4 regions of the Alkalihalobacillus pseudalcaliphilus genome follow, and region 4 is predicted to be linked to each of the others. Evidence: riboswitches for the same ligand, from Rfam matches in the RefSeq annotation. Region 4 holds a riboswitch; each other region holds the start of a gene.
The links. Region 4 has a riboswitch for thiamine pyrophosphate ahead of thiT (energy-coupled thiamine transporter ThiT). Riboswitches for the same ligand answer to the same signal wherever they lie in the genome.
Positions count from the first base shown of each region.

Region 1: linked by a shared signal. The riboswitch ahead of tenA (thiaminase II) and the one ahead of thiT (energy-coupled thiamine transporter ThiT) in region 4 are both predicted to bind thiamine pyrophosphate.
Region 2: linked by a shared signal. The riboswitch ahead of tenA (thiaminase II) and the one ahead of thiT (energy-coupled thiamine transporter ThiT) in region 4 are both predicted to bind thiamine pyrophosphate.
Region 3: linked by a shared signal. The riboswitch ahead of thiE (thiamine phosphate synthase) and the one ahead of thiT (energy-coupled thiamine transporter ThiT) in region 4 are both predicted to bind thiamine pyrophosphate.

Region 1 covers NZ_JAQQWS010000002.1:304,837-310,283, forward strand. The annotation lists gene PQ479_RS08105 (ATP-binding protein) at 1-1,045, opposite strand, end outside; gene tenA (thiaminase II) at 1,247-1,939, opposite strand; TPP riboswitch at 2,132-2,232, opposite strand; gene PQ479_RS08115 (hypothetical protein) at 2,598-2,888, shown strand; gene PQ479_RS08120 (hypothetical protein) at 3,070-4,086, shown strand; gene PQ479_RS08125 (M3 family metallopeptidase) at 4,138-5,447, opposite strand, start outside.
Region 2 covers NZ_JAQQWS010000001.1:972,321-977,767, forward strand. The annotation lists gene pssA (CDP-diacylglycerol--serine O-phosphatidyltransferase) at 1-56, shown strand, start outside; gene PQ479_RS04780 (HU family DNA-binding protein) at 321-593, shown strand; TPP riboswitch at 840-945, shown strand; gene tenA (thiaminase II) at 1,067-1,741, shown strand; gene PQ479_RS04790 (peptidoglycan recognition protein family protein) at 1,809-3,029, opposite strand; gene PQ479_RS04795 (DNA polymerase IV) at 3,353-4,582, shown strand; partial or broken gene PQ479_RS21865 (YolD-like family protein) at 4,579-4,669, shown strand; partial or broken gene PQ479_RS04800 (YolD-like family protein) at 4,690-4,917, shown strand; gene PQ479_RS04805 (DUF2975 domain-containing protein) at 5,027-5,447, shown strand, end outside.
Region 3 covers NZ_JAQQWS010000001.1:851,604-857,050, forward strand. The annotation lists gene thiO (glycine oxidase ThiO) at 1-354, opposite strand, end outside; gene PQ479_RS04145 (thiazole synthase) at 537-1,316, opposite strand; gene thiS (sulfur carrier protein ThiS) at 1,319-1,516, opposite strand; gene thiE (thiamine phosphate synthase) at 1,500-2,144, opposite strand; TPP riboswitch at 2,222-2,333, opposite strand; gene PQ479_RS04160 (YqgU-like beta propeller domain-containing protein) at 2,395-3,501, opposite strand; gene PQ479_RS04165 (DUF2812 domain-containing protein) at 3,646-4,815, opposite strand; gene PQ479_RS04170 (PadR family transcriptional regulator) at 4,802-5,140, opposite strand.
Region 4 covers NZ_JAQQWS010000006.1:155,512-160,958, forward strand. The annotation lists gene PQ479_RS14030 (hypothetical protein) at 1-987, shown strand, start outside; gene thiT (energy-coupled thiamine transporter ThiT) at 1,094-1,642, opposite strand; TPP riboswitch at 1,720-1,820, opposite strand; gene PQ479_RS14040 (ABC-F family ATP-binding cassette domain-containing protein) at 1,869-3,767, opposite strand; gene PQ479_RS14045 (nitric oxide synthase oxygenase) at 3,849-4,931, opposite strand; gene PQ479_RS14050 (glutathione peroxidase) at 5,406-5,447, opposite strand, start outside.

The DNA.
Region 1 (5,447 bases), on a different contig from region 4:
GCATCCAGCCTGAAATCGCATACAATTTGTTCGTATATTCATGAGTCTGTGCTCGGAGGCCTTGAGAATACTGCTGGACCTCAGACAATGTATGAATAAGCTCCTGCAAATCTGAACGGACTTGAAAGCTAGCTACTTTCCCACCGTAGTGACCATCGTCATGAATGAACTTATAGCGGACTAAAAGAGCTTGCTGATGAATCGTCGTCTCGTAGGAACCCTCTCTTTGCTCGTCTGACAAAACATGGGCTAACTCGGTGTGCGGTAATACGTCCAAAACTGGCTTACCGATAACATCCTGTTCGATGTGTAAAATTTCTTTAGCCGAATGATTAACCAGCGTAATATTCCCTGCTTGATCGGTCGCAAGTAAGCCCTCTTTTATTGACTCTAAAATCGCGCCCCTCTCCTTATACATACGAGCAATTTGATAAGGCTCCAATCCAAATGTATCATTACGAATACTGCGGGCAAGTAAGTAACTACCGATCACACCTATTATAAAAATCAAAGACAGCCATAGTAAGAAACCAAGTAACCCTTGCTGGAATAGTGAATCGACATACGATGCCATAAACCCAACAGAAACAACTCCAATAATCTGTTCATCATCATAAATCGGTGTTTTTCCTCTCACCGATATCCCAAGGCTACCTTCAGCAATGGAGACGTAGCTTTCTCCATAAACAAGAGCTTGTTCATTATCACCACCGACCATATTCTGTCCTACCTTACTCGGGTCGGGGTGGGTATAACGAATTTCATTACGATCACCTACGACAATAAATTCGGCACCCGATTGAATACGGATTCTCTCGATAAAAGGTTGAATCTCACTCGCATCACCATCTATCTCCATACTCCTTTTTACTTCTGGTATTTCTGAAACAGCAATGGCTGTCGTTAATGCTTGTTGGCCAATCATTTGTCGCATCTGCTCACGCTCGAAGGATATATATAATACCGTTACCATCAGCATAATTACTGTCACTAATATACAAACAAGGACGAGAAATTTCCGCTGCAACGGCCATTGATTGTGCATGTCACCCCTCCTCATTGGTTGAATATACGTGTTATCATGAGCGAATTGAACGAAAAATAAGATCAGCATCCCATCTTATCTATTAATCTAAACGAATGTTAACAGATTAATCAATCATTTTTTCGCCATCCGTGGAAACAGCTAATGGAATAGTATCTATACTTTTATGCATAAAAAAACGAGGGAAACCCCTCGTTTTCATTATTTTACTATTTCTTTTTTTAATGATACTGGCCAGTCTTCTTGCTCATAGGCCATCGTCCAGAATTGATGCTCTAGCTGGCAGCTTTTGATGAAATGGTCGAGCATTTTTGTTTTTTCCGATTCACTTGCTTGCTCGGCTTGTTGGTCAATTTTTTCAATAAACGTTTCGACAATCTGAGTGACTTCTGCATTGGCATAAAATTGAATCCAATCATAAAATGGGTGCTCAGGTCCCGGGTTGATTTCTTCAACGAGGCGAACGCCAATTTCATAATACGTCCAAGGGCACGGAGCAAGGGCAGCTAACGTCTCACCGAGGGTACCACTTTGAGCAGCTTCTAGCATGTGACGCGTATAATGATGAGCAGTTGGCGCCAATGGGGCTTTTTGCAAATCCTCATACTGAACACCCGCTACCTGACAAAAATTATTATGTGGGTGTACCTCATCATTTAGAACAAAACCAATTTGCTCCTGAAAAAATGCCATATCATGACGCTCTTCACACTTAGATACCGCTAAACCATAAATGCGACAAAACGTACTCAAATACTCATAATCCTGCTCGACGTAATGAATTAACGCTTCCTTCGGTACATCGCCTTTAGCAATTCCACGAATAAAAGGATGCTCAAAAATCGCCTCAAAAACCGGGTCTGCTTCCTTACGTAATAACTCTGAAAACTTCATCAAAAATTCCTCCTTTAAGTTGGAGGACATCACAACATGGCGAACCTGCCTGAAAGTCATTTCCCAATAGCCAACGGACTCAACCTACTTCTCTATTCAAATAAAAAACTCCTCTTGCCAAAAATGGTAGAGGAGCAGAATGTTTGAAAAGTATGCCAAATAAAGCGTTTTTCATAAAACGTCTACATGACAATAATCCGTGCTCCACTTTCCTCCGCTGGTATCAACCAGATCAGGTTCTAAGGGTTCAGTTAAACTGTCTCAGCCCAAAAAAGGCGCCCCTAGTGGATGTCCTATATAATTCTATTTTATGGTAACATACACTTTTTGATTAAACAAGGAATAATCAAAACCTTACAAAAACCACTTCAAAATGATTGGAGTTACATATTTCAGGAAGAAAAGACGTAAAAATAAACAGGTTAGTATTCATGTAAATAAGCATGGAGAGTTTGCTATAGGCATGGATTAAAAAATGCAGATGACGTATTATATGATTATATGTACTTAATACTGATGACTCTTTATTCAGCATGGCTCTCGCTCAAATATATGCTTAGGAACCATAACATGGAGCAAGCAAATACGAATTCTAATGGCACACACGAACAATATTTTAATATAATATCTTTCATTAAAGATTAAAGGAGAAGATCATGTGGTTACTGCATCGAGACTATTAAAAGCTGTCGCTGGTGGACTGGAGGCTTTTTGGGGTATTCCTTTATTAGGTGGACTTATTATTTTTGGAACAGGTTGGGCACCACTTATGTTTATGTTAGCTGTACACATTATCGGGCTCGTTCTTGCTATGTCTAGTCGCACAAGTAAGGCTGGACATCTATTGGGAATCATTACCTCAATCATTGGTATCATTCCGATCGTCGGTATGATTATGCATATGATTACAGCCCTCGTACTCATTATAGAAACTGTAAGAGGTAAATAACTTACTATTTCTGTTTAAACAGCTAGAGATATACTTATTTCCTACAAAGGTCTGCACACTCGATATTGATTGTGTAGACCTTTTAATATTTTCTTACTTAAAATAGGAATGAAGCCCCTTTTTAGGTGAAACCATTGATTATTACAATAAAATGAAATACAACGATGGAGGTAAAAAAGGAATGGAAGAAAACGTACAAGTGAACACACCGAAAAAATCAGAAGATGAGATAAGTAATTTGATGGTCCTTTACATGTTAATCACATTCATCTTACTCCTTTCCCAACTTTTCTATTTTATTATTGGTTTTTTTAAATCACCGCAAGAGATGATTGACTCTTTCCAGACCCCTTTTATCATAAGCAGTATCCTTTTATATATGGCTATCTCAGCCCTATCAACTGACTTCATTACCACACCGGATAATGAAGCGGCTTCGGAATCGAGAAAGAGGTGGCTTTTAACTTTTATGTATATCCAGGGCTTCCTTCTATACATATTTTCAATGAGCATGGCAGGCATGAAGCGACTTCACTATGGCTTTTATATGAATGAAGGGTTTATGCCATACTTAGATGTGCTCGTAAAGGTCGCATTAGCTCTTATCATAGTTGTAGGAGCCATCCTCTACGTAACTCAGATGTTGGCTCTTGATAACTTGTCCATTTCACTAGTGATGATGGTCATCTTGAACGTTATCGTTATGATTGGAATGGGGCTTTTTTTTACTGCTGAAGAAAATCGTATGTATCACGAAGACCTCTTTTTATCTTCATTTTATTTTGTTACGGTACTTGTCGTATTCTTGGGTTATTTGGGTGCTCGTAGTCTTGCTGTCGATCTTGCCAAGAAAAACAGTGGCGTAAACGACGCCCTCATTAATCACGGAGTAGGTATGATGATGAGCTGTGCAATTATGTTCATTTATGGTCTATTCATTTGGCTAATGAAAGGATGGCTTTTCAGCTACCCGCTTCAAGAGGGGATTCTTCCCTATCTAATTTATTTTATAATTGGAGCACCTATCATGATTGGCCTCACACATATCGGTTTAATAGGCGTAAAAATCATCACCAATAACTTCAAACGAAAGGCAAACATATGGTCATTCGTTTTTGCCGTTATTTATATTGTTCTCGTTATACTCTCTCTGCTTTACTGGTTCGCTCGTGATACTTTTTATTCCTTAATTACATAGTCACCTTAGGATTCGGTAATCCCAAGGTGACTTCTCCACCATGTCATTTGATTAATAAAAACTTTTCTCAAGCGTCGTTACAATATGTCCGACATGGTCAATCGCTTGTTCAATGACTGCCATTGACGACATATCCATACCTGCCTGTTTATATAAATCAAGACCATTTAACGTTCCACCGAGCTTTAGAACTTCTGTCCATTGTTCACCTACTGATACTCCCTCTGCTTTTATCCGATTGGCAATGACGGTCGAAGCGGATATGCCTACCGAGTACGTAAAAGGATATAAGCCCATATAATAGTGAGGCTGGCGCATCCAGGTTAACTTAGCCCCCTCATCCAAATCTACGGTATCTCCCCAAAATTCTGCTAAAACTGCTCCTTTTGTTTCATTGATCACATTTGTTGACAACGGCTTTTTTTGATCCGCCATCTTATATAATCGCCTTAATAGTTCCGCTTCTAAAATATGCGTCACACAATTATGATGATAACTCATCATCTGATACATGTTGAGCCAACGAAGTAACCGCGGATCGGTACGGTTTTTCTCCAAATACTGCACAATCAAGTGCTCAACTAACGTAGAAGGTGATTCAATAAAAAGCAATGAATGACTATTGTTAATAAATTTCTGATTGTCTGCCGCTAAAGTGAGATGAATCGCGTGACCTAGCTCATGTCCGAGTAGTAATAAATCAAAAAGATTACCTACCCATGGATAAAAAGAGTAACCATGTACGCCGTGCACACCACCACCAAAGGCAATCATCCTTCTTCCAACATTATCAGCACGATACACCCAACGCTCCGTGAATACCCGCTTCATTAGTGCTTGATATTCAGGTCCAAGCACAGCAACAGCTTCTACAATTATTTCACCAGCTTCCTCATAGGAAATCATTGGGTCAAAGTCTGGATCTAAAGGTGCCTTTACATCAGAGAGTAAGAGTTCGTCCAACCCAAGCTGCTGTTTTCTAAGACTTGCATAGCGCTGCATATGTGGGGAGAGCTTCTGTAAAAATGTATCAAGTACCTGCTCAAAGTATTCGGTTGAAACGCCATCACCTGCATAAAAGTGACTCTCCGCTGGTGAATGATACTGCAATAAATAATCCATCGTAGATTCATAACCGCGCAGCTTAGCAATCGTCACATTTTTTTGGATTTCACTGTTCAGTGTTTGTGCCATCCCATGTTGATATTTACTAAGTCCTTCAGTTAAAGAACGATACGCATTCCTTCTTAACACGGTATCAGGGGATGTTTCGATTTGAGTTAAGTATGTAAAAAGAGAAACAGGTATCTCCTTTTCATCCTTATTTTTAACAGATTTAAAGACAAGATCCGAAGAGGTCA
Region 2 (5,447 bases), on a different contig from region 4:
TCACTTTAATCTTAGCTTTTCTTATGATTAGCCCTATGAAAATTCGAAAAATGTAATATGACTTTTTAAGAAGGATTCGTTCTTTATTCGACATTATCACTAAAATATACGAAGAAATGTCAAAAACGGTGAAAATATTGGCTTAATATGAATGATTTTCCTTCGAAAGGCTTGACAGTCATAGGCTTGGAGAGTAAATTGTAAGTGCAGGCTTTAAATCAAGGCAGATTAGCTTGCTATAATGCAGAAATAAGCTTTTGTTTTCTAAAATGATAGAAAATAAGTTTTTTCTAAACAAGGTATGAAAGGGAGTTTTTTTCATGAACAAAACAGACTTAATTAACGCAGTATCAGAGCAAGCAGACCTTTCTAAAAAGGATGCTTCTAAAGCAGTAGACGCAGTATTCGAAAGCATTACTTCAACATTAGTAGAAGGTGGCAAAGTTCAATTAGTTGGCTTTGGTAGTTTCGAAGTACGTGAGCGTTCTGCTCGTAAGGGTCGCAACCCTCAAACAGGTGCTGAAATTGAAATTCCAGCAACTAAGAACCCTGCATTCAAGCCAGGTAAGCAATTAAAAGACGCAGTAAACTAATTACACATATGTAATGAACATTAAATCGAAGCAAAGGATTAACCTCCTTGCTTCGATTTTTTATTTGAAACCGTATCAAGACCTCAGCCGCACATTTTATTTGCTCACTGCATAACCACCTCTTCGATTTACATAGTACCCTACTGCTCTTCCCACTTTTTTACCAACTATTTAGCTGAATGGTCAATCATTTTCATTGCTTGTATATGCATTATATGTTAATTTGAAAGGGATAAATGATATAAGTTCGTTCACTAGGGGTGCGTTTATTTGTGCTGAGAGAGGCTATGAGCCTTAACCCTTTTTACCTGAACTAGATAATACTAGCGGAGGGAAGTGGAAGTAGACAAAAGTATGCACGTTAGCGACGTGTACTTTTCTTACACTTGTTTACAACTCCTCTTCTTTTTAGAGGAGTTTATTTGCGTCGTCGTACGCTCTAGTGACTAGCGAACGAGGAGGATGATGAGAATATGAAATTTTCACAGCGCTTATATGAAGCAGCTAAGCCTATTTGGGAGAAGAGTCATTCACACCCATTCGTACAAGGAATTGGTGATGGAAGTCTCGACATTGAAAAGTTTAAATTTTTTATGTGTCAAGACTACATTTATTTAATCGATTACTCGCGGTTATTTGCTTTAGGTAGCTTAAAAGCTTCAGACTTAACGACTATGCAAGTTTTCGCTAAAATGCTACACGTAACATTAGACGAAGAAATGAGCTTACACAGAGCTTATGCGAAGCGTCTAGGCATATCTGAAGAAGAGCTTGAAGCGACAAAGCCAGCACCGACAACTTTAGCCTACAGCTCTTATATGCTAAACATTGCTCAACGCGGTTCACTAAAAGAACTATTAGCAGCCATTATGCCTTGTACATGGAGTTATTATGAAATTGGTTTGCGTTTAAGTGAAATTCCAGGTGCCCGTGAGCACGAATGGTATGGTGAGTGGATTAGAATGTATGAATCAGATGAATTTGGCGCTGTAGCACAGTGGCAAATTCAATTAATCGATGAATTAACTGCTTCTAGTACGGAAAAAGAATTACAGGAGTTAGAAGAAATTTTCCTCACGACGAGTCGTTTTGAATATATGTTCTGGGATATGTCCTTTGAGCAAACATCATGGCCTATGGAAGATTAACGTTTAATACGTACCGATCAAAAAAAGCTGTTCTAAGGGGATTTCCTTAGAACAGCTTTCATTATGATTAAGAAAATAACCGTCCCCATGTTACAGGGCCTACTTTGCCATCGACAGCTATTCTTTCCTTTCTTTGAAAATCTCGAACCGCTCGCTCCGTATTTGGTCCAAAAATGCCGTCTGCGGTTACCCCTATTTTCCTTTGAACAGCACGCACATCCTCGCCCCTCATATTAGGGCTTCTCAGTGTTAATAATCGTGTATATTTAGGCGTCGCTGGTTGCGCCGGCTTCGGATTATCAATCGCCGTCCATGTCTTTGGACCAACTATACCATCTGCGGTTAAGCCTTGAGCTCGCTGAAAGGTACGTACTCTTTGCTCGGTCGCCGGACCAAAAATACCGTCAGCAGTCGCTCCAGTTGCTCTTTGAACGACTCTAACATCATCGCCACGCATCATAGGTGTTGTATTTCTTAGTGTCCTTCTCTCGGTCCCTCCACCAGATGTCGGAGGTGGCACCGGTGGGGGTGCTGGCTGCTCTTCTAACGCGGCAAGTGCCCTTTCTAAAGCCTTAAAGGTTTGCTCTCCGACGATACCATCAACGGCAATCCCTTGTTTTTGTTGAAATGACCGAACCGCACTTTCTGTCTCTGCACCAAAATCCCCATCTGCTCCAAAACGTGGCAATACTTCACCTAACTTCAACAAGTCTTGCTGCAGTTGACGTACAGCATTACCCTTGCTCCCTCTTCTTAAAATAGTGGCCCCAATTTGTTCACCACCAACGTCAGGTCTAACAATCAAATCGACTTCCTGTGCTTGTCGCACCTGTCCTATAAAAGTTGACCAATCTTTCAAAAGAGTAGCTGGACAGTTTTTCCCCGTCCAATGTTGATGGGGAACTACTCGGTCAATCGGGATTTGATGGGCCCCCATCAAAAACCGAATTAATGTGATGGCATGTTCCCTTGCTTTAGCAAATTGACCATCGCTATTCACACAGATTTCTATACCAATAGACTCTCGATTTCCTTGACCTGTGCCCCCATCCCCTGCATGCCACCCAATCTCATTGGTTGGTAGGTGTTGGTAAATAATTTGTTCATCATCAACCGTATAATGCCAACTTACTGATGTGGATGGATTCTTTACATATGCAGCATGCATACGTGCATTTGCACCATTTCTTCTATTTGCGGTCTCATGGACAGTGATGAAGCGAGCATTCATCCTTGTACCAGGACGATTGCGATTACTTGTCGGGATAAAGTCCTGTCTAATTTCCATACTTATTCCTCCTTAACTAAAGATTTCCTGATATGATTACACATCGCCTTTGTCTTCATGACTTCAAGCGACCTACTAACACTGTATGTCTACTTCATAAAAAAGCTTAGGACAAACAGGAATTTTTTCGTTATTTACTAAATCGAAATCAATATCGTGAATGGGGAATGCTTTTGTATGTTTTGAAAAGACCTTTTCAATTATTTTCTTTATCTCCCTGCTGCAACCCTGTTATAAATTCCACTTTTTCTCATTGCATAACGAACATATTTTCGCATATAATACAAATACGAACATAAGTTCTATGAAAGGGAGGGGTTAAAATGAGGGTTATTTTTTTGATTGATATGCAATCCTTTTATGCATCGATCGAAAAGACACGCTACCCCGAGCAACGTGACAAACCACTTGTCGTATCGGGTGACCCAGCACGGCGTAGTGGCGTTATCCTCGCCGCCTGTCCGATTGCCAAATCCTACGGCATTCAAAACGCAGAACGCTTGTGGGAGGCCGAACAGAAGTGTAAAAATTTATTGATTGTACGCCCACGTATGCAGGACTATGTGGAAGCCTCAATCCAAATAACAGAAATTTTAAAGCAATATACAGACCTCGTCGAGCCATTTTCAATTGATGAACAGTTTTTAGATATCACAGGGAGTCAGCGGCTGTTTGGCACACCGCACCAAATCGCTCAAAAGATTCAAAAACACATTTGGGATCACATGCGTGTACGTGCTCGTATTGGTATCGGTGAGAACAAAGTGCTAGCAAAGATGGCTTGTGACTTATTCGCCAAAAAAAACAAAGATGGGATTTACTGGTTAAAGCAAGACCAACTCGAACAAACCCTATGGCCACTACCTATTGAAAAGCTTTACGGCATCGGTCGACAACGCCTTAAACATTTTCGCAATATGGGGATTCGTACGATTGGTCAATTTGCTCATACCCCCCTTGAGCACTTCAAGAAAAAATGGGGGATACCAGGTCACGTTCTTTGGATGACAGCCCACGGCATCGACTATTCGCCCGTCACCACACGTTCACATGATGGGCAAAAGGCAATTGGTCACGGTATGACTTTGCCACGTGATTATGACAATCTCACAGATATTCGAGTTGTTTTACTCGAACTTTGTGAAGAGGTATGTAGACGAGCACGCTCAAAGGGCGTTCAAGGTGAAACTGTGAGCCTCAGTATTTCTGGTGCAAGTTATGAGCTCCCACAAGGTTTCCACCGCCAACTTAAAATCGAGCAAGCGACCAATATAACCTTAGAACTTTTCCACGCCGCTTGCCAGCTATTAGAGCGCTTTTGGCAGAACTATCCGATTCGTCGCCTAGCCGTCTCGCTCTCGTCTCTTTCAAGCGATCAAGAAATTCAATTAAGCCTTTTCGAACAAAATCGCGATCGGTTGTTAAAAATCGGGTATACCATGGACAAAATCAACAATCGTTACGGAAAAACGACATTAATGCGTGCAACCTCGTTTCTCTCTGCAAGCCAAGCAAAGGATCGAGCCGCTAAAATTGGAGGACATTACCGATGAGTGAACATTTAAAGAGAGGTAATTTATTATGGGAAGGAAGCCGAATGTTTTTACCTGAGCATAAAGAAGCCTTACTTGAGCTAAAAGAAAAAGAGAAGCGACAAGTAAAGCCTGAACTTGATGATCAAGCCTATCACGAAATGGGGATGTACCTTTTAACCGCTCTTAACTATACAATGCCTGTACGTATCCACTATTGGGAACAGCATCGTATGAAAAAAACAGAAGGACTTATTGCCCATGTAGATGAATGGAACAAGCACATTCATCTAGAGACCAATCAACATAAGCAGCGCATTCCTTTCCACGCTTTAACCGAAGTCGAATTTTTATAGTTTTAGAAAACTCCTCACTAAGCTCAGCATTCAAGAATCTTGATATTTTATTGAAAAACGATAAATAACAAGTTATACTAGATAAAACTAGTTTGGTGAGGTGTTTGACTTGCAACATGTATCAACACAGCTACTAAAAGTAGCCATCATTGGTATCGCACTTATCATAGCTGTTCTTGGCGTTTTTTGGCTACCGTGGCAAGCCAACTCGCTTGGTCACGTATACCCTGAATTTTTATATTTGCAATATCCACTATTAATAGGTGTTTATGCGACGATGATTCCATTTTTTATCGCTTTGTATTATGCCTATCAAATTGTTCGTTACATAGACAAAGGGCATTCCTTTACGAAGCCACCAGCAAACTATTTAAATTATATTAAATACTGTGCTTTTACTGTATGTATTCTTTATTTAGCAGGGCTCATCACATTAGTATCCCAAGGTGCAGGTAATCTCGCGGTTTGGCTAGTCACACTCATTATTGCCTTCTCCTCTTTTATCATTGCTATCTTCGCCTCTGTTTTAC
Region 3 (5,447 bases), on a different contig from region 4:
TGCCCATTTCTTTTGCCAAGACAGCCTTCCTTTTAGAGCTAAAACATCGGCCTCATGAAAAACAACATGTAAACTACCACTTTCACTAAATTCAAAATCAATGTTAGAATCCTCTTTAATATTGGATTGCCACTCTTTAAACAACCCTAAACTTGTTACACATAGTCGAAAAAAATCATCCTGATCTTCACCAATCTCAGAAAAAGGGGCAAGCATACCAGCCGCCGCTCCTGATGCCTGCCCACCACAACGACCTTTTTCTAAGAGGGTTACTTGAAAATCGTTACGTTGGAGTTGATAAGCTATCGATAAGCCGATAACTCCACCTCCAATAACTATGACGGATCGACTCATTTTTGCCACATTCCCTTCACACCTATGTTGAACGTTCCTTACATAAACCTCAGATGCCTAACACTTTTGTAAAGAGCTAAAATGAGAATTCCACGCACCGTTTGCTTCTAAATCAAGCGGCCAAATTCTTCGAATCCTCTTTACCTCTCTCAGAATCTTCCCTCAATACTAGTAAAGGGCTTTTAGTTTAATTTAAATTGTTCAAAACCACTGCTCGCACTTGCATATTTTTTCTTTGGAATCCTTCCAGCTTCATACGATAAGCGTCCTGATTCAATCGCTAATTTCATCGCTTGAGCCATCTTGATTGGATCCTTCGCTTTAGCAACTGGCGTATTCATTAAGATACCATCAACACCTAATTCCATCGCTTCTACAATGTCTTTCGCACTACCTAAACCTGCGTCAACGATAATGGGAACTTCACTTTCTTCGACAATTAAACTGATATTATAAGGATTTAAAACACCTAAACCCGTACCAATTGGCGCAGCTCCAGGCATAACAGCACTCGCCCCTGCCTCTTCAAGCTTTTTACATAAAATCGGGTCATCTGATGTATATGGTAAAACTACAAAACCCTCTTTCACTAAAATCTCTGTTGCCCTTAATGTTTCGATGGGATCAGGAAGTAATGTTTTTTCATTTGCACTTATCTCTACTTTTATCCAATTACCAATTCCAGCAGCTTTAGCGAGTCTCGCTATTCTTACCGCTTCTTCCGCATTGGAAGCACCTGAGGTATTTGGTAAATAACGATATTGATTAGGTTCAAGATGTTGTAAAATCGCATCTTCTCTTGGCGCCTCTAAATTAACGCGACGAATCGCAAAGGTTAAAACTTCAGCTTCTGAAGCCTGAATCGCTTCATTTTGGACAAAGGGGTTCGGGTATCTTCCCGTTCCAAGGAAAAAACGTGAGTTTAACTTTTGACCCGCGATTTCTAGGTGTTTTTTTTTCATGATTATCCGCCTCCAACAAAATGCACAAGCTCAATCGTACTTTCTGGTATGAGTTGTACAGAACTACGCTTTTCTTGCTCAATAATTTCCCCATTTAACTCAGTCACAACTAAATGAGCTTCTAATTCAAAATAAGCAACAACTTCATCTAATTGAGTAACCTCTAAATCATGCTTCTCTCCATTAATTAAAAGTTTCATCCGTATCACCTCGCTTTAAAATGCCGATAAATTTCTGCGCTGTGGCTTGGACGTCTTTAGCACCAACAATTTCACTAATCATACATACACTAGTGGCCCCAGCTTCCAACACTTGCCGAACATTGTGTAACTTAATACCACCAATGGCCACAAATGGAATATTCACTGCTGCCTTTACTTCCGAAATATACGAAGTTGTGACAGGGTCTACGACATCTTTTTTACTATTCGTTGGAAATATAGGTCCAACGCCAATATAATCAGCTCCACCCTTTTCAGCTTCAATCGCTTCTTCTACTTTATGAGTAGACACACCAATGATTTTATCATGACCGACTAATTGTCGTACTTCGGATAAAGGCATATCATCTTGTCCGACATGAACCCCATCAGCGTCTACCGCTAATGCAACATCAATATAGTCATTGACGATAAACGTAACCCCATATTTCTTTGTAAGCTCTCGTAATCGTTTCGCTTTTTCAAAAACGACTTTTCTTGAGCTCTCTTTGTCACGCAATTGAATAATATCTACACCACCAAGTATCGCTTGTTCCATCACCTCTATCAAATCTCTACCTTGATGGAACTCATCGCCCGTAATCGCATATAAATAAAATGGTTTCATGATCTAACACTCCTACAAAATTAAAATAAGACCGCAATACTTTCCATAAGGAAAGAAATGCGGTCTACTCTACATAGACAAACAAGCAACAACTTCCCTACGCTGGTATCATCCAGATCAGGTTAAAAGAGTTAAAAGGAACATACCTTTTTCTCAGCCTACTTCCTGTAGGCACCCCTAGTTTTCTCATGTTTATTTAAAATCACTATTGACTTTTATTATGACAGATTTCACGTAAAAATCAAGCAAACTACTTTTTAAAAACGTCCACTAATACATCTTCTTCTAAGAAATAAATATGTTCAAGCTGATGACCTAAAAGAAGCATTGTACCGTTTGGCGAAGTTTCTAGAGGAACATTTTCAGGCCATTCAAACAAAACATCGATCTGACCGGTTTTTAGTGACATTTGTGATAATTCAAAGCCATTTTGATAATGAAAAAAGCTATCGTTATAAAAAGGCTTAAACCATAAAAGCTGCTTATTTTTCTGTTCGAAATCATAAAATGGGATCCACCATTCATTTGTCCCAGTCGTCAAAACAGGTACATCCAATGTTACTAATGGTTCGTCCTGTTGAAAAATAGTCCATTGGCTGTTCTCAGCATCAATGGAATGTGACTTCACCACAAAATAGAACCCATCACTTAAGTAACGGTAAGCCAGTAGTCGTTCTTGTACAATATCTTCTTGTTCCTCCTCTACCTGTAAGCGAATTAAATCAGCTATCGGTAACTCCCCTTCTTCTTTAGTTTTCAAATAAGCTAAGTCCCCATTCTCAAACCATTCCACATGTAGCTCTGTTAAATCAATCATTTGCATGTCTTGCTGGCTGATATCTAATAAATAGGTCTCAAATTCCCAGTCTGGCAAAAAAACAACAATAACGATTCGTTCCTCTTTGTCAGGATGAAAATGCACTTGATACTGCTCGCCAAAATTTTCTAATTTCATCGTTAACTGACCATATATATCAAGGAAAATTAAATGGTTATCATAACTATTTGACTGAAATTCTTGAAAGACAATTATATCCCTGTTAGGGCTCAATTGGACATCTAACATCATATTTTCGCTTTCAAATATCACCGTTTTTTCACCGGAGAATATATCATAATGGCTTATTTTCGTTAAATCGGTATCTTCCTCAAATAAAATGACAGACGTATCATCGATCCAGCCAATCACCTGTGTATAAGGATTTATGGTTTCATAAGGGATAAATGCTTGATTTTGGTTAAGCGGTTTGGAGATCTGCTCTTTCCAGTCTCCATCTATATGTGGTTGAGGTTGGACTTGTTCACGAAAGCATCCAGATAATAGGAGCAAAAGAAGAAAAGCGAGACCTATTTTCAATCTGCATCCCTTCTTTCTCATACATATGTCCTATTATCTCATGCACTAGCAGAAGTTACAATGAAAGGATTCATAAGACTTTTGATTGATTATTTCGACATAATTCAGTAGTTCCATCGTTTGATTAAGTCGTTCCGCCTATGTTTAATAAATCCGTCTTTTTAAGCGACGATAATAGCTGTAACACTTGATAATGATGGAAGTGAAACTAATGATAACAAGTATAAAAATAAAAAAATTAATGATTTGTAACGGCGAAGCATCACTAGTAGATATACTTGAGCTCATTTGTACAATTAAATAAAGATACATGATAATTAATGGTACAAACCATAATGTGTAATTTTTCAATACACTTTTAGCTTGGTTTACAAGTTCCAAATATTCACTATAAAATTGTGGAACTTCCTCATCTACCTCATATTCTTTTGACCATATCGTCCACTTTTGCGCTCGACCTTTTGTAGCAAATACTTTCACCCAGCCTGCATCATGATGGATCGTTTCATAATGACTTGTAGCTCTTCCTTGGAAATCGACAGCATAACTTGTTCGTTTACTGGACGTCTTATTAAATGTGAATTTAGTCCCTAACTTGTTTATATGGAAAAGGCGATAACCATTTTCCCCCTTTTCTTCTAACCAATCTACGAGCTTATCCGGAGCATATTGCCATCCAAACTTCCACCTTGTTATCGTTATAAAATCTTGAGAATTATCATGATTATTGTTTTCCTCACGCTTTACTAGTTCTAGTTCCTGCTGTCCATAAATACGATTCTCAACATTCTTAATTTTTATGACAGAGTAAATACTTATGACCATTAAAATAATCCCTGCAGCTTGCAACGTATAAGTAAGTGCCCATAACGGGCTCTCTACTCGAGTCATTTCACCAAGCTCTCCGGTTACAAACCAAGAAGTGCCTAGAATTGTCATCATGAACATTAATACAAATGCAAGATAACCAAGGTATATCATATACCCTCGCTTTAACAGTCGATTCTTTTTTAATATACCTTCTCTAGACGGCCTTAGCTGCGATTCGTTATCTGTTTGATTTTGATATATCGTCCATTTACCTTCCTGAAGCGTTAACGCCCATCCTCGATCATGTAAGGTCCGAGGCAATTTGGCTTCTTTTTGATAATTAATATGAAATTCTATTCTTTGTTGCTTTGAACTTTTCTTAAAGTAGAAAATTCGAAGCCAGCGGTTTATTCTTACTAATTGAAAATCATTTTTTGCTTGTTCGCTTAACCATATTTCTGTCTTTATCGGATCGTAACTCCAAAAAGGTTTACATACTTTCATGTTGAAACGCTCCTCTCTTTTGGATGACATTCTGATATAGCTCATCAATTCTTGTCATTTCTGCTTGAAGGACGGTTATACCTAGTTCGGTTATTTCGTACACCGTTTTCCTATCTCCGTCAGAGAAGCCTATGATGAGTTGGTCTTTTTCCATTTTTGTTAAGGTTCCATATACGGTGCCTGATCCGAGCTTAATCCTTTGTGATGTAAGTATTTCTACATGTTTGATTATCCCGTAACCATGCTTCGGTGTATCTAATGAAAACAAAATATAAAAAGCGGTCTCTGTCATTGGTAAATATTTTTTTATTATCTTTTCGCTCAAAAAGTCACCTGCTCTCTATATAGCAATCTATGTCAAAACGCGACTATGTCATACTGTGACTATATCACAACGTGACATATATCTACAAGCCCTGTTTAGAAACTTTTGTATGAAAGTTGTGCTGTTCTCACAAAAGTTGACTTCTTCGTTATTGTATTTGTCCTTATTTTGAAAATTGAAATGACCTGACAGACGATAGAGAGAAAGATAGCATTTTATGGTGAGGTTAAACTCTTTTGTTTACCATTCCTTTTCATTCCACTCACCCACCTGTTGTCGATAAAGCTGTTTATTCACTAATTTCACT
Region 4 (5,447 bases):
CAAGGTATTAGTCAATTAATTGTTAACAAAATAGAAGAATGTAGTTTTGAAATGAAGGGTGAACAAAGAGAAATAATTTTTCAATCTTATGAGCATTATAGGTGTTACTACAAAAATATAATCATTAATAGTTCAACACGTCAAAGTAGAAGTTTAGTAGAAAAAGTCGCTTTTAACCACGCAACCTTTGAGGAATGTCAAATAAAAAACCATATCTATAACCAAAAACAACGGATAGTTACTGTATCTAACAGTTCCTTCATAAATAGTGGATTAAATATTGGTAATATTAATTCCGAAAATGAGCATCCGAATATCTTTGTGAATAAATGTGATTTTAAATTAGTTTCCATTAATCAACTACTCGTTACTGACATTAATAGAGAGAAAGGCTTCGGTATCGTAGAAATAAAAAACTCTCACATAAACATCGAAAACCCTACTTTCCAATCTCTTATTCGAACAAACTTTACCGTAGTGCCATCCGTTTTGAAAGTTGCTTTTAAACATTGTACCATTAAAAATTCAAGTGCTCAGCCAACAATCGCTCTTCCCCTTTATAATCATCAAAAAAGCTTAATAGCATTTATTTTCTCTAATAACGATCTTATAGGTTTCCACCCTCCAAATCCTGAACGCCTTTTAATTACCTATGATCCTGTTACACATAGTCCTGTCGAACCATTCTCAGGTAGCTTTCAAATTACTGATATCATTTATCATGCAAATCCGATGCCTGGAGGTTATGTCGGTTGGGTTTGTATAAAATCAGGAATTGCTAGTCAAAAAGAATGGCACCCTAACCATTCCTATGAGATGAACGATATTATTTTTTATCAAAACCAAATATACAAATGCATAAAAGCTGGAATAAGTGGCGACTTGGGTCCTAGACATGATAACGGCAGCTCTACAGATAACACAATCATTTGGGAATATATTGGCACAAAAGCAATCTTCCGACCATTTGGTTTTATCGAAAAATAAATACAATCATTGATTTTTCTCTTAAAGTATTTAAGCAAGATGTCATGTCTATGCATAAAAAAAGCTCGTAAGCGGTTGAATTCAATCACTTACGAGCCTTTTGCTTTTATAAAGTTGGTTTTACTTTAAAAAACTGTGGATAATTCTTTGAGATGATTAAAAGTGGAATGAGTGTAATAATCATTTGTGGGACAAGATAAGAAGCATTATATGCAGCTGAGTAAATATAGTCATTCCAGCCATCTGGTGTGAATTCTGCAAAATAAACGACACCTGAAGTGAAATGTGCCATGAATCGTAATAATGTCCCTAGTAATATTCCTAACACAATAACAGATAAATTAGGAACTTGCCTCTTCCTTACAAATACACCTGCAAGACCAATTAATGCAAAAGCAACTGGATAATCTAATACAAATTGAATCGGATGGAAAATACTAGCTCCCGATAATAAACCAGTAAAACCAGCTATTAACCCCGTTAACACCCCTACCTTCCAACCATGGCGAAATGCCACTAAAAATAGCGGAATCATCTCAAAAGATATGGACCCACCATTTGCCCATAAGGCGTTGATTTTTACAAAACTTAAGGCCGTTGCCAAACCTGCCATAATCGCAATCTCAATCATGAGATATAATCTTTTTCTATCCAAAATAAAAACATCCCCTCTTTAATTAACCACAAGGAGATGTCATTTGTCATAAACGTATTAAGGCATACTTAATTAACAAAATCCGTCTACCACTTCCCTACGCTAGTTTAAACTAGATCAGGTTCTAAGAGTTAAGGCATTCGCCTCTCTCAGTCAAAAGACACCCCTAGTGGTTCTTATATTTTTTTACATTGTAACATAATTTCCGTTAGACGAACAGCCTTTATTAAGAATTAGCATTGATTTCCTCAATAAGTATTGATAACTGCTCCCACCGCTCCATCGCTGCTTCAAGCTGTTCGTTTTTTTGTTTTTGCTCCTCTAATAAATCCGCAATCACCGTGTAATCACTACCAGCCACAGCAATTTTTTGCTCAATTTCCAGCAGCTCTGTTTCTAGCGACTCAATTTTACCTTCAATGGTTTCCCACTCTTTTTGTTCGTTATAGGAAAGCTTCTTTTTCGTTTTCTTCAAATCTACCTCAATAGCTTTGGATACTTGTTTTTTTTCCTCGATAACTTGTTGTTTCTCTACATCCGTTTTTTCTAAATAATCACTATAGGTTCCATAGAATGATGAAACATGACCATGACCATCAAAGACTAGAAGTTGATCAACAACTCGGTCTAAAAAATATCGATCATGGGATACCGTTACAACAACACCTGGAAATTGGTCTAAATAATCTTCTAAAACAGATAATGTTTCCGTATCTAAATCATTTGTAGGTTCATCTAAAAAGAGCACATTCGGTTCTCCCATTAAAACTCTAAGTAGATACAGGCGTCTCTTCTCCCCACCTGATAGACGGTGAATATACGTCCATTGCATGGAACGTGGAAACAAAAAGCGTTCAAGCATTTGCTCTGCTGTTATAATCGTTCCATCCTTTGTATAGACAATTTCAGCTACTTGTTTAATATATTCAATGACTTTTAGCTCTCCATTAATCTCTTCATCTTCCTGTGTATAATAACCGATATCGACGGTTTCACCAACTATAACTTCGCCTGAATTGATCTTACGTCTATCAGCCATTATATTTAATAAAGTTGATTTCCCGCTACCATTAGGACCGATAATCCCTAAACGTTGTCCTTTTACTAGTAAGTAATCAAAGTTAGATAATAGCTGCTTTTGATCAATTGCATAACTAATTGACTTAAGTTCAATGACATCTTTTCCTAAACGTTTAGAACCGATAGAAAAATCAAAATCACGTTGCTCTCTTTTAAAGCCTTGCTCTTTCAAATCATGTACTCGGTCTATTCTAGCTTTTTGTTTCGTTGTTCTTGCCTTCGCTCCTCGCCGTAGCCATGCTAACTCGCACCTTAATATATTTTGTCTTTTTGCCTCATGCTGTACTTCTAATGTTTCGCGCTCTGCTTTTTTTTCTAGATAGACCTCATAATTGCCTTCATACCGGAACAAACGTCCATGATCGAGCTCAAAAATTTGGTTCGTGACACGATTTAAGAAATAGCGGTCATGTGTAATGACGATAAAAGTACCTTTGTATTGACCCAAAAACCCTTCTAGCCACTCTATCGTATTATTATCTAAATGGTTTGTTGGTTCATCTAGCAACAATAAATCTACCTGGTTTATGAGGGCTTTGGCTATAGCTACTCGTTTCTTTTGACCTCCAGAAAGTTGACTTACCTTTTGATCAAAATTGTGAATACCTAATTTTGATAAGACTGTTTTAGCTATCGTATTCGCTTCCCATGCCTCTAGTTCATCCATTTTTTGCTGTTGTTTCATTAAAGCAGACAAGTTTTTTTCATTTTCTTGTGCCTCTAAATTAATCAAGGCTTGTTCATACTTTCTAAGGGTGACCATAATAGGAGCATCCCCATAATAAATTTGTTCTAGAACCGTTAGTTGACTATCAAGTTCTGGCTGCTGAGCTAAATATTCGACTTTAAAATCATTTGCGTGTTTAAACTCTCCTTTGTCAGCTTGTTCAAGCTGTGCAATAGCTTTTAAGAGTGAGGATTTCCCAGTGCCATTAAGTCCAATAAGGCCAATTCGTTGTTGCTCATCAAGTGTAAATGATATATTTTCAAACAGTACTTTGTCTCCATAGGATTTTGTTAATCCTTCTACATGTAATATACTCATGTTCTTCATCCTTTAGTGTATCTTTTGTATGAAAGTTACTTATGGGCGATAGTTTGTGCCGTGAAGTTAGCTCGTCATTGCTCACACAAGTTCGTCTTCCCGGTAGTAGTTTGGATTGACGATTTTATTTTTGTATTGTTGGTGAAAGATATGAGTTGTCGCTGGCGATAGAGGTGGAATGAGCCAAGTCCAATCACCGGTTAACTCACGGTTTGCTTTCGCTTCCCTTTCTTCAAATCGTTTAAACTGTTTAGCTGCAGTATGATGGTCAACAATACTTACTCCAAATTTTTTATAGGAAAATAGAACAGCTTTATTTAATTCAACTAATGCTTCATCGCGCCACAAATGACTTTCTCTACTTTGATCCAAATGAAATAATTCAGCAACACGACTTAATTGATCATATCGACATGGATCAGCAAAATTTCGTGCGGCAATCTCTGTACCCATATACCAACCATTAAAGGGTGCACATGGATAACGAATACCACCTATCTCTAATACCATATCAGAAATGATAGGTACAGCATACCATTTCAATTGCAACTCTTCGAATAATGGATTGGTCGGGTGTTCAATCGGAACTTCAAGAACTAAACCTTCGGGAATCTCTCTAAAATATAGCTTATCACTTATTTGAACAACAATAGGCAATAATTCAAATGGTTGTTGTTTCCCTTGCCAACCTAACTCTAAACAAACTTTTGTCAATTCTATAGAGGCTGGGTCTCCAATTATGCCAAGTTCTGTTTCATATCCTGCATATCGAAAAAGTTGGTGATTTAAGATTTTGATAGAATGTCTACTTGTTTCCGGTTGGAAAACCGTTATCGTCGGCAAGATTTTCCCGTTATTTGTTGCGCTTTTAATATGTTCCCATATTTCAGCAAATACTGTTTCGATAGATACCGCATCTCTTGCATCACGCACTTGCATGGAATCCCAAAATAACCGACCAATACATTTATTACTGTTTCGCCAGGCCATTTTTGCTCCATGTGCTAACTCTTCGTATGTATGTGTATATGTTCCTTCTTGATGTATTTGTTGCTGTACTTCGCTTAATCTGTCATTGAGTACTTTGGATTGAAAGGATAATTCTTGATAACAGCTATGTAAAAAAGTCTCTGCTTCTTCTAACAGTCCTTTTTTGGAATACATGGTCATCCCTCCTTTTTTCTTAAATTAAAGTTCTAAACAAATTCAGAGCTGCCGAACTTGTCAGTCGCTTTAGTCCGTTACAACTCTAATATTTTGTATGAAAGTGATACTACTGATTAGGTGCGGAGTTCTACTTCCCGTACCGAAAATTATGCTCCGCCGGGTACTAACATCAATTAAAATAAAAACAATAACAACAACAAAAACAAAGTGGATGAACAGACACCAGTTAAAGGCAAATGCCACTTTCGTGTTTGTTGGTGGCGAAGTGAACGGGGCTTCGCCATGTGGGTTTTGTATGAAAATTAACTAAACCTCATGTGCGAAGCCTTAATTACCGCTACTAGTTCTCGGTTTCAACGTTCATCCATCAACCTTAACTTAATGGCAGATGTAAAAACTCATTTAACCAAAAGCTATCAAGTAATGTATCAAACATCTTCTTTTTTTGTTGTGGGCATTTGATTATTTATTTTAGCCCTTTAATAATTCTTGGATTTTTGCTTCTAGCTTTTC